Regions from separate parts of the Bacillus sp. JJ1521 genome, predicted to be linked through region 1. Evidence: riboswitches for the same ligand, from Rfam matches in the RefSeq annotation. Region 1 holds a riboswitch; each other region holds the start of a gene.
What was found. A riboswitch is a leader RNA that binds a small molecule or an ion and turns the genes downstream of it on or off. The one in region 1 is predicted to bind cyclic di-GMP.
Positions count from the first base shown of each region.

Region 2: it holds a riboswitch for cyclic di-GMP, as region 1 does, so the genes downstream of both, V7147_RS02410 (sensor domain-containing diguanylate cyclase) here and V7147_RS06630 (peptide chain release factor 3) in region 1, are expected to answer to the same signal.
Region 3: it holds a riboswitch for cyclic di-GMP, as region 1 does, so the genes downstream of both, V7147_RS10415 (hypothetical protein) here and V7147_RS06630 (peptide chain release factor 3) in region 1, are expected to answer to the same signal.
Region 4: it holds a riboswitch for cyclic di-GMP, as region 1 does, so the genes downstream of both, V7147_RS17970 (hypothetical protein) here and V7147_RS06630 (peptide chain release factor 3) in region 1, are expected to answer to the same signal.

Region 1 covers NZ_JBALOX010000037.1:9,949-13,122, reverse strand. The annotation lists gene V7147_RS06640 (DinB family protein) at 1-18, shown strand, start outside; gene V7147_RS06635 (DNA-binding protein) at 230-799, shown strand; cyclic di-GMP riboswitch class I at 822-906, shown strand; gene V7147_RS06630 (peptide chain release factor 3) at 1,304-2,887, shown strand; gene V7147_RS06625 (FecCD family ABC transporter permease) at 3,002-3,174, shown strand, end outside.
Region 2 covers NZ_JBALOX010000011.1:105,133-108,306, forward strand. The annotation lists gene V7147_RS02400 (CBO0543 family protein) at 1-401, shown strand, start outside; gene V7147_RS02405 (CBO0543 family protein) at 398-871, shown strand; gene V7147_RS02410 (sensor domain-containing diguanylate cyclase) at 901-1,986, opposite strand; cyclic di-GMP riboswitch class I at 1,998-2,085, opposite strand; gene V7147_RS02415 (hypothetical protein) at 2,371-2,718, opposite strand; gene fliS (flagellar export chaperone FliS) at 2,718-3,119, opposite strand; gene fliD (flagellar filament capping protein FliD) at 3,154-3,174, opposite strand, start outside.
Region 3 covers NZ_JBALOX010000067.1:37,854-41,027, reverse strand. The annotation lists gene V7147_RS10425 (hypothetical protein) at 1-208, opposite strand, end outside; gene V7147_RS10420 (HU family DNA-binding protein) at 507-779, opposite strand; gene V7147_RS10415 (hypothetical protein) at 1,173-1,406, opposite strand; cyclic di-GMP riboswitch class I at 1,852-1,937, opposite strand; gene V7147_RS10410 (hypothetical protein) at 2,215-3,045, opposite strand.
Region 4 covers NZ_JBALOX010000140.1:2,585-5,758, forward strand. The annotation lists gene V7147_RS17960 (signal peptidase I) at 1-7, opposite strand, end outside; gene V7147_RS17965 (hypothetical protein) at 285-890, shown strand; cyclic di-GMP riboswitch class II at 1,065-1,146, shown strand; gene V7147_RS17970 (hypothetical protein) at 1,204-1,617, shown strand; gene V7147_RS17975 (DUF5305 family protein) at 1,632-2,744, shown strand; gene V7147_RS17980 (sensor histidine kinase) at 2,887-3,174, shown strand, end outside.

The DNA of each region.
Region 1 (3,174 bases):
ATTAAAAATTTAATCTAAAAATAGGTTCAGGTGATCCTGTTCAATACCTTGACTTCTTTTACTTACATAAATGCTCGTAAACTATAAAGAGTATAAAAAGCACTTGACAACTCTAGTGAAAATAAAATTACTAGTATTTTTTTAGTTCAATAGTATGATATGATAGTAGTATGTCATCGAAAGGCCCTTCATTCTTAGTGCTATTAAGAATGAAAAGGGGATTTTTGATTTGAAGAAAAGAACATGGACGTATGAGGAAATAGAGTTTTTGAAGGACAATGTAGGTCGAATGAAGATCTCTACGATTGCGGCTCACCTACATAGGACAGAAACGGCGGTTGAGATAAAAATTAAGAGATTAGGGCTTTCGAACACGAAATCCTTCACCGGTCAGTTAACGATGCATGAATTGGCAACTCTATTAAAAATTGATCCAAAGTCTGTAAAACTCTGGATTGACAACCATGGACTAAAGTACACAAAGAAGGCAACACGAAATACACGAAAGTTTTACTTTATTAAACCTGAAGATTTTTGGTTTTGGGCAAAGAACAATAAGGATCGAGTTGACTTCTCGAAAATTGAAAAAAATGCAATCGTCCCTGAACCTGGCTGGGTTGAAGGTGAACGTTCTAAGCAAAAGAGGGTCAATTACCGCTCATGGACAACGGTTGAAATTCATTCTATGATCGAGCTTGTCGCAACGGGGACACCATTTTCTGATATTGGAAAAAGGTTAAACCGTAGCCCAATTAGTATTCAGCGTAAATATCAGCGCATGAGTAAAGCCATTAGATAGACAACATAGATAGACGACCAAACTATACAAAAGGCAAAATTGTTGAAAAACGATGACGCAAAGCCACGGGCCTAAGGAGAATTCTCTATGGCGGCCGGGTTGCTATAGAATGGAAGGGTACCTTTATTTGATGACGAAAAAATGGGAGAGTCTAGTCGAAAAACTAGCCTCTCCCATTTTCTTTATCTAGATTATTGATCGAGTGATTTGCTATCTATTCTTTAATACCGTTTATAATTTGGACTGTAAAACCGACGCAAATGAGAATAATACTTACAAGTAAAAAATATGCTACAAACATGTACTTTCACCTCATTGAGTATTTTTTCTATTTCTATCTTTAGTATAGTGGGAACTCAAATTGCAGGATGTGATTTGTATCACATATTTTCCTATTTTTAAGCCTTTCCTCTAGTAAAATTGGAATCAATTCACGTTGTGGTTCTTTTTTGAATATGATATATTTTTTTAGATAGAATTTGTGATAACGGAAGGGAAATTTGCATGAGTTATATAGATGAAGTTCAAAAACGAAGAACATTTGCCATCATCTCTCACCCGGACGCCGGGAAAACCACAATGACAGAAAAACTTTTGTTTTTTGGAAACGTCATTCGTGAAACGGGGACGGTAAAAGGAAAAAAATCAGGGAAATTTGCTGCATCAGACTGGATGGAAATCGAAAAGCAACGCGGAATTTCAGTAACATCAAGTGTTATGAGTTTTCCATATGAAAACTTCTACGTCAATATTTTGGATACACCAGGGCACGAAGATTTCAGTGAGGATACCTATCGAACATTAACTGCTGTAGACAGTGTCGTGATGATCATTGACTCTACAAAGGGCGTGGAGCCACAAACGATTAAGTTATTTAAAGTTTGTCGCATGAGAGGAATTCCGATTTTTACATTTATCAATAAGCTTGACCGTGAAGGTAAGGATCCACTTGATCTTATGGCAGAACTTGAGGAAGTTCTTGGAATTGAGTCCTATCCTATGAACTGGCCTGTCGGGATGGGAAAACGATTTTTAGGGATTGTTGATCGTTACAATAATCAATTTGTTCATTTCACTGGGAATGAAGATGAAAAAATCATTCCATTACAGGAACTTGAGGAAGGAAAGCATCCAGCAATTACAGACACACCGGTTTATGAAAGTACACAAGACGAATTACTCTTATTAGACGAAGCTGGAAACGACTTTGATGTGGACCGTGTAGTTAATGGGGAGCTTACCCCTGTATTTTTTGGTAGTGCACTCGCAAACTTTGGTGTGGAAACATTTTTTAATACATTTTTACAATTTGCTTCAGAACCGAAGCCACGTAAAACCAATCTTGGCCTAGTTCCACCAGAGGACGAAACATTCTCAGGTTATATTTTTAAAATCCAAGCAAACATGAATACGAAGCATCGTGACCGAATTGCGTTCCTACGGATCTGCTCAGGAAAGTTTGAGCGCGGTATGGGAGTCAACATCACTCGTACAGGTAAATCAATTAAATTGAATCAGACCCAACAATTTATGGCGGCAAGCCGTGAAACAGTTGATGAAGCTTATCCTGGAGATATAATTGGTATTTATGACCCGAATGTCTATCAAATCGGCGATACATTAACGGTTAGTAAAGAGGATATGCATTATCAGGAGCTACCTGTCTTCCCACCTGAAATGTATCGTAAGGTTCGCGTAAAGAACGTTATGAAGGCGAAGCAATTTAGAAAAGGAATTGAACAACTCGTTCAAGAAGGCGCGATTCAATTATTCAGACAGGAATCAAATGACGAGTTCATTCTTGGTGCGGTTGGTCAGCTTCAATATGAAGTATTTGAACATCGACTAGAGGCAGAATACAATGTTTCAGTTGAATTCACAACACTTGGAAACCGAATTCCAAGATGGATTGGAAATAAGGATGTAGATTTACGTCTATTTGATTCAAGAAGTTTACTAGTTCGTGACCGTAATGAACGCTATGTCGTTTTATTTGAAAATGACTTTACGTATCGCTATTTTCAAGATAAAAACAAAGACATCGAGCTTATTGATTTATACGAAAGTAATGATTATAAAGGTGTGTAAACACACGACATGTAAAACGCTCAGATCCTTTTCTGGGCGTTCATATTTATAAAGAAAGGGTTGGCTATGAAAAGAAATTCGTTTCGAAAAATCTTCAATCGGGATGAACTAAATATGAAGGTTATAACATTGTTGATGTTTATTCTAGGCATTCTTTCTATCCTTTTTGCAATCGGAATTGGTCCAGTCTCAGTTCATCCGCTAATAGTTTTTAACATTCTTTTAGCAAAACTTCCATTTCTAAATATTGAAACTAGTTGGACACTGGTTGAGCATAACATCGTCTG
Region 2 (3,174 bases), on a different contig from region 1:
AAGCAATTGCTACCTTTTTATTTTTTCAAATGTTGACCTGGGTATTTGCCATCGGGCTCACATATGCAGGTTTACTTGAATCACCGGTTCGGTTTTTTCCACATGCATCAAAGGTCAGTTTCACAAATGAATTTTTAGTTTTTCCTAGTGTTGCTGTCTTTTTTCAGCTAAGCTTTCCCAAAAATGCAGCATATAAAAGGCGAGTGTTCCACTACATGCTATGGGTTGGCATCATTCTCTTCATTATGCTTTTATTGGGGACATTTACAAATACGATGACCGTAAACAAAGAAAGTATGTTAAGAAGCTTCTTTAATTTTATCATTGAATTATGGCTATGCCGCCAATATGTGTTATGGATAACCGAACAGCCTCTTCCTAGTGGGGTTAGAAGCTCATGAAGATGGAGCATATGATTTTATACATGATTTATGGATGTACTTTCATTTCATTAGCCTATATTCCAAAGAGTAAATGGAGAGAAGCAAGCATCGCCTTTTTGTTTCAACAGACTGTTACGTGGTCTCTTGGGTTAATACCTGTCGAATTCCATTTGCTTGAATACCCTGCTAGGGAACTCTCCAGCGTCAATGGCACTAGCTTATTATTTGAATTCTTAGTTTATCCGATTATCGGTAGTTTCTTTTGTATCTATTATCCACGAACAAATAAGAGGTGGAAGAAGTTTTTATATATAAGCGGCTTCTGTTCGGTACTAACCATATTGGAAGTCATCATTGAAAAATACACGGATCTTATTCATTATATCCATTGGGACTGGTATGTTAGCTGGCTATCTATGTACGCTACCTTATATTTATTATGGGTATTTTATAGCTGGTATTTTAAAATAGAAAAGAACCACACATAGTAGGAAAATTCTAAAAGTGTGGTCACGAATTAGTCACCTTTGAAAATTTGATAGTTGTTTTTTCCACGTTGTTTCGCCTGATACATCGCCATGTCGGCAAATTTTATTAATTCAATAGCATCTTTACCGTGCTGAGGATATAGGGCAATTCCTATACTAGGTGTGACCACTACATTTTTCCCCAGAATCACAATTGATTGAAATTGTTCGATAATCCGATTTGCCACCATCACACACTCATTCTCATTTGCGTCAGGCAATAAGACCATAAACTCATCACCCGCTAGCCTTGCTACTGTATCTTTTTGTGCAACGCTTTTTATTAGGTAATCCCCCGCTTGTCTAAGGAGCATGTCGCCTCCTTCATGCCCAAGTAAATCATTTACTTGCTTAAATCCGTCCAAATCAATAAACATCATACCAAACGTACCCTTGTTTTTTTCTGCCGTGGACATAAGATCATCCAGTTTATCCATGAATGCTCGGCGATTCGGCAAACCAGTTAACGCATCCTGATACGCCATTTGCTTGATTGTTTCAAATTCCTGATGTTGCACGGTGATATCCCGAGCGATCAATTCCCGAGCAGGATGTCCCTTAAAATCAACAACAGTAGATAAAGTCTCTAAGTCCAAGGTTGTTCCATCAATTCTTTTGATTTTAATATGATATTTAAGATGGCTGTTAGGATTTTTATTTAATTGTTCCCGATATTTGTTAATACTGTCCTCCGAATCGGGATGAACAAAGTCTTTTAGGTCACGGTTCAATAATTCAGATGAACGATTTGAACCCAATAACTTAACGCCGGAATCATTAATATAGAGGATTTTCCCTTTCCTATGGACAATAATCGCTTCAGGCGAAAATTGAACCAAGCGTTGATATTGCTCCTCTTGCTCATGCAATTGGCGAAGAATTTTCTTACCAGTATACAACGCCCAAAACAACAAGGCGATTTCGATTAGAGGACTCATAAGGTCGATAATGACTTCATAGTAACCCTTATCTTTAAAATGAAGAAATGTAATCACCTTATCATCTAGAAAATCCGTGATAGATAAAAATAAGATAAGAATAGATATGACAATAATCCGTTTACCGTATAACTCCAATACAGTCTCCTTTCGGCAATCCAGCCGTCTTAGCAGAAACCCCACCTTAGACCTGTGATTTTGCGCCCTCACCTTTTAGCAAGTTTGCCCTTATCGTTTTAAGCAGAACAAACTATTAGTAGTATGCAATGATTTGAAGGACGAGTAAATGAGTAATTATTGTTAATTGGCGTGAAAATAGAGTCAGCGCATGAATTTGTCCATGCGCCTCTCATAGATCGATACGTGCTGATCATTTATAAGCGTTGTTTGAATGGGGGCTTACATTTCTTCAGTAGTAGTTTATCTAAATTGTGGGGGGAGATTATTGGTTATATAGGAAAAAATGCCACCTTGAAAAAGATGGCATTTAAAGGGCAAAACTTATAACTCAAAAATGAAATTTCAATTTCTTTTATCAAAGAAACTACCATCCAAATTATAGGATTCATATGGGTTGCGGTATTTTTTTTGAGGTTCTTTTGATTTATTTAAAGTCAAAATATCTTGCTTAATTTCTGTAAAAAGGACTGTAAGCTTTTGTTTAATCACTTTGTCCATTTCGACAATTTTTTCTCCAATTCGTTTATCCTCTAAATTACTCGGCTGAACTATTTTAGTTAATGCCAAATCTCGTTTTTCTAAAAGTTCCATTATTTTTTCTATATACTCTTCCCTTTTTTCCTGATCAGGTTGTTGCTCCAAATGTAAAAGGAGTTTTTCGGTCAGAATATATAACTGGTTAATAGCCATTAAGCCATTCCACCCGTTTTAAATTGTTTAGCTCTATTTATACGAATAACCTCTTTCCAGGTATCACGAAATTCGATAACTAGATCCTCAGCTTCTTCTAATAGTTTTATATCATTATTGATATTAGCTTCAATTAATTTTCTATTAATAAAATCATATAAACGACGCATTTCCTTTGAGATTTCATAATCCATGTTTAAAGTAACCATTAGTTCACTAATAATGTTTTGGGCCTTACTTATATTAGTATGCTTACCCTCAATATTCTTTTCTTGTATTGATTTTTTAGCTAATGAAATAAACTTGAGGCATCCATTATATAGCATAAGTGTTAATTCACCAGGGGTTGCAGTAAAAACAGAATTATCCTGATACGTTTGATATGGATTGTGTACAGACATAAATCATTCTCCTTTCAATAATGCTAATTACTCCTTAGAAACCCATCATTCCCAT
Region 3 (3,174 bases), on a different contig from region 1:
GCAATAAAAATGTAGCTAAAAAATTAGAAATCCCTATACCATCATTAGCTTCAGGAATTAAACTCAATGTATAGTTTTGACCCAAAGCAACACTCGAAAGAATTGCGAAAGCTATCATTAGTATTACAGCTTGAGACATTTTCATTTTTCTTTTTGAAATGAAAAACCCAGCTATAATTCCGTATAACACTAATATAACGAAAATCATAAGATTCCTCCCTAATTAGTCCCTTTAATTTAATAATTAAGATTGAAAGCCCTTTAAGTTTCAATTTATCTTGTTAAACTAACCCGCCCCTTTAGTACGATATCTTCTCTAAACTGGTGTTACACTAATTGTGCATTTAATCTAAATTTCAAATCAGTACATATGTAGCAAGAATTATAAATAATTGAAAACAAAAAAGACAAAACCCCTCACATATTTTGAGGGGTTTTTTGAACTTAAGGATTTTACTGTAGTTTGAAAACTACTTAAATCCCTTCTGTATTTAGAGCTCAAAGAGTCATTTCACCGCGTCCTTAAGTGCTTTCCCACTTTTAAATGCAGGTACTTTGCTTGCTGCAATGTGTATTTCTTCTCCAGTTTGAGGGTTACGCCCTTTACGTGCTGAACGTTCGCGGACTTCAAACGTGCCGAAACCTAATAAAGCAACGTTATCACCGTTTGATAATGTATTAGAGATTGATTCAAAAACCGCATCTACAGCTTTTGCTGAATCTTTTTTAGTTAGCTCACTTTTCTCTGCTACAATACTGATCAATTCTGTCTTATTCATGTGTATTTCTCCTTTCATGCCTCAAAGTGTTACTTTTTTATATTATATAAACAAAAAGGATAAGTTCCTCTCTGTTAATACCATTCGTCCATTTAACAATGTTGATCATTCCTATTCAATACATCACCACAGTATATACTAGTTCCTTCATCCAGATATCCATTTACAACAGGAACTACTTCATCTTTTACGATATTCTCTAATATTACATTACTTATAATATCGGATTGAATCCCAAAGAGTTAAGAGAATACCTCAAATAATAAAATAACCCTCTCTTCAAGGAGACGGGTACCTAGACTTATGCAGTTCCCATATTTGGGGTTACTTCTTCACCTGTAGACACATACAATTTTGGTTTTAATTCACCTTCAAAAAGCTCAACTAAAACCTTTAATCAACACCAACCATAGAACCTCTAACCTTTTCATATGCTTTTTCAATATTCACCAATAAATCCTTCCGAAATATATCACTGCATATAAAAACATTCGTAATTTCACTTTTTACCGATAAATAGGCAAATTCTAAACTTTTAATAACAGACAAATTTTGCAATTTTTGAGTAGACATTTGGTTCACTATTTCTTTTTCGAAATATTCAACAGTTCCAAATAACACAGTCAAGATAAACATCTCCTTATTATATAAAAATCAAGGCTAGAGCAGCCAATATCTGTTAAACTAACTACCATACTAATTTATATTTACAGTTGGATATGAGTTTTTGATCATTCTTAAACATACTGTCTTGTTTGTTTCACTTTATTTAATAATATTTAAAGCGACTTTTTTCTATTGTATCTAGCCCTACGACATTCCGAACAATTCATAAAGCGATTTCCTTTATCATAAAAGTCATTAACGGATTTTAGTTCTTAACACTTAAAACAAACTTGTTCTTTACTGATAGTCTTCACCTTATTTCAACCTTCTTTCGTATTAATAAAGATTCTTTTAATAGCCATTTATAGAAACTCTTTTGTTTTTAATAAAAAAATCCACCAAAAAAGATGGTGGATAAATTTGAATAATGGTTATTTCTATAACCGATATATTTATTCACAAATTTTTTGGCAACTCGGCTATCATAGTTATCAGAACTTTAGGCTCGTAGCTTTGCGTCCTTACCTTTCGATAAGTTTGCCTTTTTCGGTATAGTATTTTTATATGTAGTACTTTTGACTTATATAGAATAAGACAAAATTCGCTAAATTTCAACAAATTTTATTCGAAGTGAAGTAATTACCAAATAGATTACAATAATTTCTGAACAAATTGTTGTAACCTTTCTTTTCAATGATCTAATTATGAATGTTTGTATTATAGGCTTGTCCATAGGTTATAGACTACTTTTTATTGGGTGTTTTTTGCAAACTAATAGGTGCAGAGCTTTGCAAGGAAAAATAACAAAGTCTGATACGCACTCTTATCCTTACAGTTTAATTCTTATATAGGTTCTATCATCAAATGATACATTTCCTTTTACCATACCCTTTGTTGACATGTTTTCATAAATACATAGTGGATCTTCTTTAATTATTCTGGCTAATTCTGCTTCTGTTTCTTCCAAAGTCCCCCAAATTTTCGGATAACCATCTGTTGCCAACGAGAGTTCTGTCACATTTTCTGGAACCTTAATAGTTTTTATTAATTCTTGAGGGATCGGGTTACCATTTACACTTCCATAGCTAAGGGGATGATTCGGATCGGCATTTTGGAAGTTATATTGTTTTTGAATTAAAGGTTTGATGAGGTCAAACCCAAAATCTCCTACCTCTAAAATCTCTTCCACTGTTTTCCCCTTCATGATTTCAGCCTGAACCACAACACTCCTTGCTTCTGCTAAAACTTCATCGATATGTTTAATATTTTGGTAAATGTCTCCACTAAAGAAGCACTGGCAATCTCCTACTATCCATATTTTACTTCTCTGCCTACTATAAAGAATCATGGCTGCACTTGGACGAAGATAGGAAGTGGTCTTTACTTCTTCAGCAATCCCCATGTATTGATATAAAGTTTCAAAATACGTATTAATAACCTCCAAGATTTCACTGAAATCTTCATTACCTGATAAGGTACCAATCGCTTGTTTCACAGTACCTGTAGCTAGTTGTCCCTGTGTTTTCCCATCATAATAGCGACCTGAGACACTTGTTGCCCCATCTATCACAGCAACAAAATTTTGATCAAAAAAATAGGAATCCTCACAGGTTTCTATATCTCCTGTCTTTGATTGAATTAATTTCTCAATGATTTCCATTGTAAATCCTCCATATGATAATTTTAATTGAGTTTATTATAATCTTTATAATACTGGACCTAAGTAAGTTAACTGCTTCGCTTTTTATGGTAATACCAAGTCCTGTAAATTTCAAACTAATATTCAAAA
Region 4 (3,174 bases), on a different contig from region 1:
ATTTCATAGAATTCCTCCTCACAATTTATTTTATTGTAAATTCAAAGTAGAATAAGCCTTCCAAAGTAGAATTCAACTGGTACAAAAGTATACCTTTTATTACAGAAAGTAGAATGATAGGGTGCTAAAAAGTGACCAAGATACTAGTAAAAAGTAGATTGCAAAAGTAGACGAATGATATGGAAATTGCACACTTGAGAGTGACGAAAGGAAGAGTAGAACCTTCTATACTAGGATTATAACGAAGGCTAACAAAGCCGGAAAAATAAAGGGAGGAATTTAAAATGAAAATGAAAAAAGGATTATTAATGGTAGTGTTCCTACTAGCCATCTCGAGTGTGATGGCGGCAATGTCTTACAACAAGGCAACTGTAACAAATGCTGCAGAATTGAAAATTGTTAATACGGATACTGCACTAGTAACACTCCAAAAAGACGCACCTTGGTCATGGGAAAATAAAACTGGGGCAAAAGATGACACAACTGTCATGAAGGATGGCGAACTTTTCTTTCAATTTGGTAAAGGAATTAATGGTGGAACTGGCGAAGCACAATTCCACGGTCTTCAGCCTAATAGTGAATACCAATGGAACCATGTATTTACAATTAGAAACAAATCCGCTGAAACAGTGAATGTAACAGTTCGCGCTACAGGCGACCTAGCACAATATGTTACATTTGGTACATCACACAACCCAAGAGCAGCATCTCCTGAGCCTACTTGGGGGAAACAAGGCAAATCTCTAGTATTTGAAAATGTAGGCCCAGAAGTTCGTTCTGGTTTACAGAATGTTAGAAGTGTCGCAGTGAAAATCAATATCCCTAGCGGCGCTAAAGTTTCACAAGAAGAAGTACTTGGATCTATCATTGTAGAAACTGAAGCAAAATAAGTAGATAGGATAAAGGAAGAATAAATGGTCCGCCATTATTCTTCCTTTTTTTTACTTTTAATATTTCTTTCGAGAAAAGGTTACAAATATTTACAAAAATAGAAACAAACGAATGCCATAATATAACAAAATTTTCAGAAAACAATAGTTATAATAGACTATGTAAAATGGATTATGTAATGGAAACTGTGAAATACGTCCTGTATCTGGGCACCTTGGGCGTATGGAGTTATTGGTGCAACCGGCCTGATTAAATTTGGACAAGTTGTTCAATTTAATTAGGCCATTTTTATTAAGTCGGGAGGGAGAATATTTGAAGCTAATCTTTTCTTTTTTGATAGTATTTTTGTCGATATCATTACTTCTAATTCAAACGAATAGTTTTTCAAGATCTGAAATCTCGAATGAGGCAATATTATCAATTGCCACTGAAGAAAATGCGCCTATTTCTGTAACTTATGGAAAAGATAATAGATTTACAGTCATAAATAGGACAGAAAGTTCCATAAAAATAGTGAGTATTGAATTACTAGATAATCCAGACCAAGCGATAATTGAAGCAGCTGAAATTGATTCTTATCAAATACGACCAGGAGGAGTTAAAGAGTTTGTTATACCTGGTAATCTAGAGGATCGAATTGGAGGAACGATAAAGCTAAACATCCACTGGGATGGTGGAAGAGCTGAAATTAAATCAACAATACCCGAACGAATTGGTGAAACATGAGAGAGGTGTTAAAAATGATAGAAGGTTTTTCAATTAAGCTAAAGAGATATAAAAACAAACTATCCATGGTTATCATAATTTTGCTGGTCGTATCTGTCGTATTTACAATCTATTCTTTTTTGCAGCCGGCAACAACTACTGTCCAGATTAATGACAATCTTGCACAAATTGAGACAGGTTTTGACTATAAGGCTGAGATTACACCAAACATCCTTTATCCAAACGGCGGGACAGTTGATGTGGGAGAAACATTCTTTAAAAAGATTACGGCAGCAATTCCCTTTCATTTAAAATCAACAATATATTCCGAAGGACAAGTTACTGCAATGGGAACACATGAAGTTCAATTGCTGATTAATGCAGGTGATATTTGGGAGAGGAAATTCCCATTAGAACAAAAACAAGCATTTGAAGAGAGAGGTACAGATATATTAGTAGTTGATCATACATATAAGATTGATCTTGAACAGGTTAAAGCATTTATAAAGCAAGTAGAAGAAGAAACAGGAATTGTACCAGGTCAGTATACACTTGAAGTATTGCCTAATATTCAGGGGACGATTAATGGTGTCGAAATCGAGGAGGATTTTCAGTTGCAGGATAGGCTAGTATTTCAATATTCATATGAAGAAATCCAGCTGGCTAGTGAAAAAAACTTTACATCAATGCTTACAGTGACTTCCTCAGAGGTAGCTCCTAATTTTATAAAAATATTTGGCAAAGCTTTCACTTTAAGTTTTGTACGTATAAGTAGCACCTTATTTTCAATTCTCTTATTATTAGTATTGGTTTATAGTAGGAAAAATTTAAAAGCAAACTCTATCTTAAATGAAACGTCTGAACTGGACATAATCAATAAACGATATGCAAATAGAATTATTCCAGTTTTACAAAAAATAAATCTAACCCAAAAATCAATTTTCGTGTTGGATTCTTTCAAGTCAATAATAAAAATTTCCGATGAAAAGGAGCTCCCTATTTTTTCAAATAGAGATGAAAAAGGAGATATTTCTTTATATTTTATTGTTGATGGGGATTATTTATATACCTATGAAACCGATAAGGTCAATAGAGTTTCGGATACTGAAAAAATAGCAGGTAGTGATAAAAAGTATGCTAGTGGTTAATATATTCTATCAATTCTTAAAAAAGGGTCCTACCAGCATAGTGAATCTTGTATTTGTTTTTCGATTTATTTCGCTTTCCCTGACATCTATCTTATATTTACTAGGGCCACAATCACCCTTTTACTTTAAAGTTGGTGTGGTTTTGTCTCTATGTGTTGCTGCTTGGATAATAACAGATATACAAAGGAAGTATTTTGAAAATAATACAATACTGAAGTGGACAGTGCTAGCTGAACTCCTTGGATTAACTTTATTGCTATTTCCCACGGGAGGTATTTCAAGTCCCTTTATATGGTATGCTCTTAACCCAGTATTAGTAGCTGCAAGCTTTCATACAACATATTTTTGCTGGGGAGCCTTAACCTTCTACCTAGGAAGCACAACATTAATTACCTATCAACTTTTTCAAATTGATATTGTTTTGCTATTG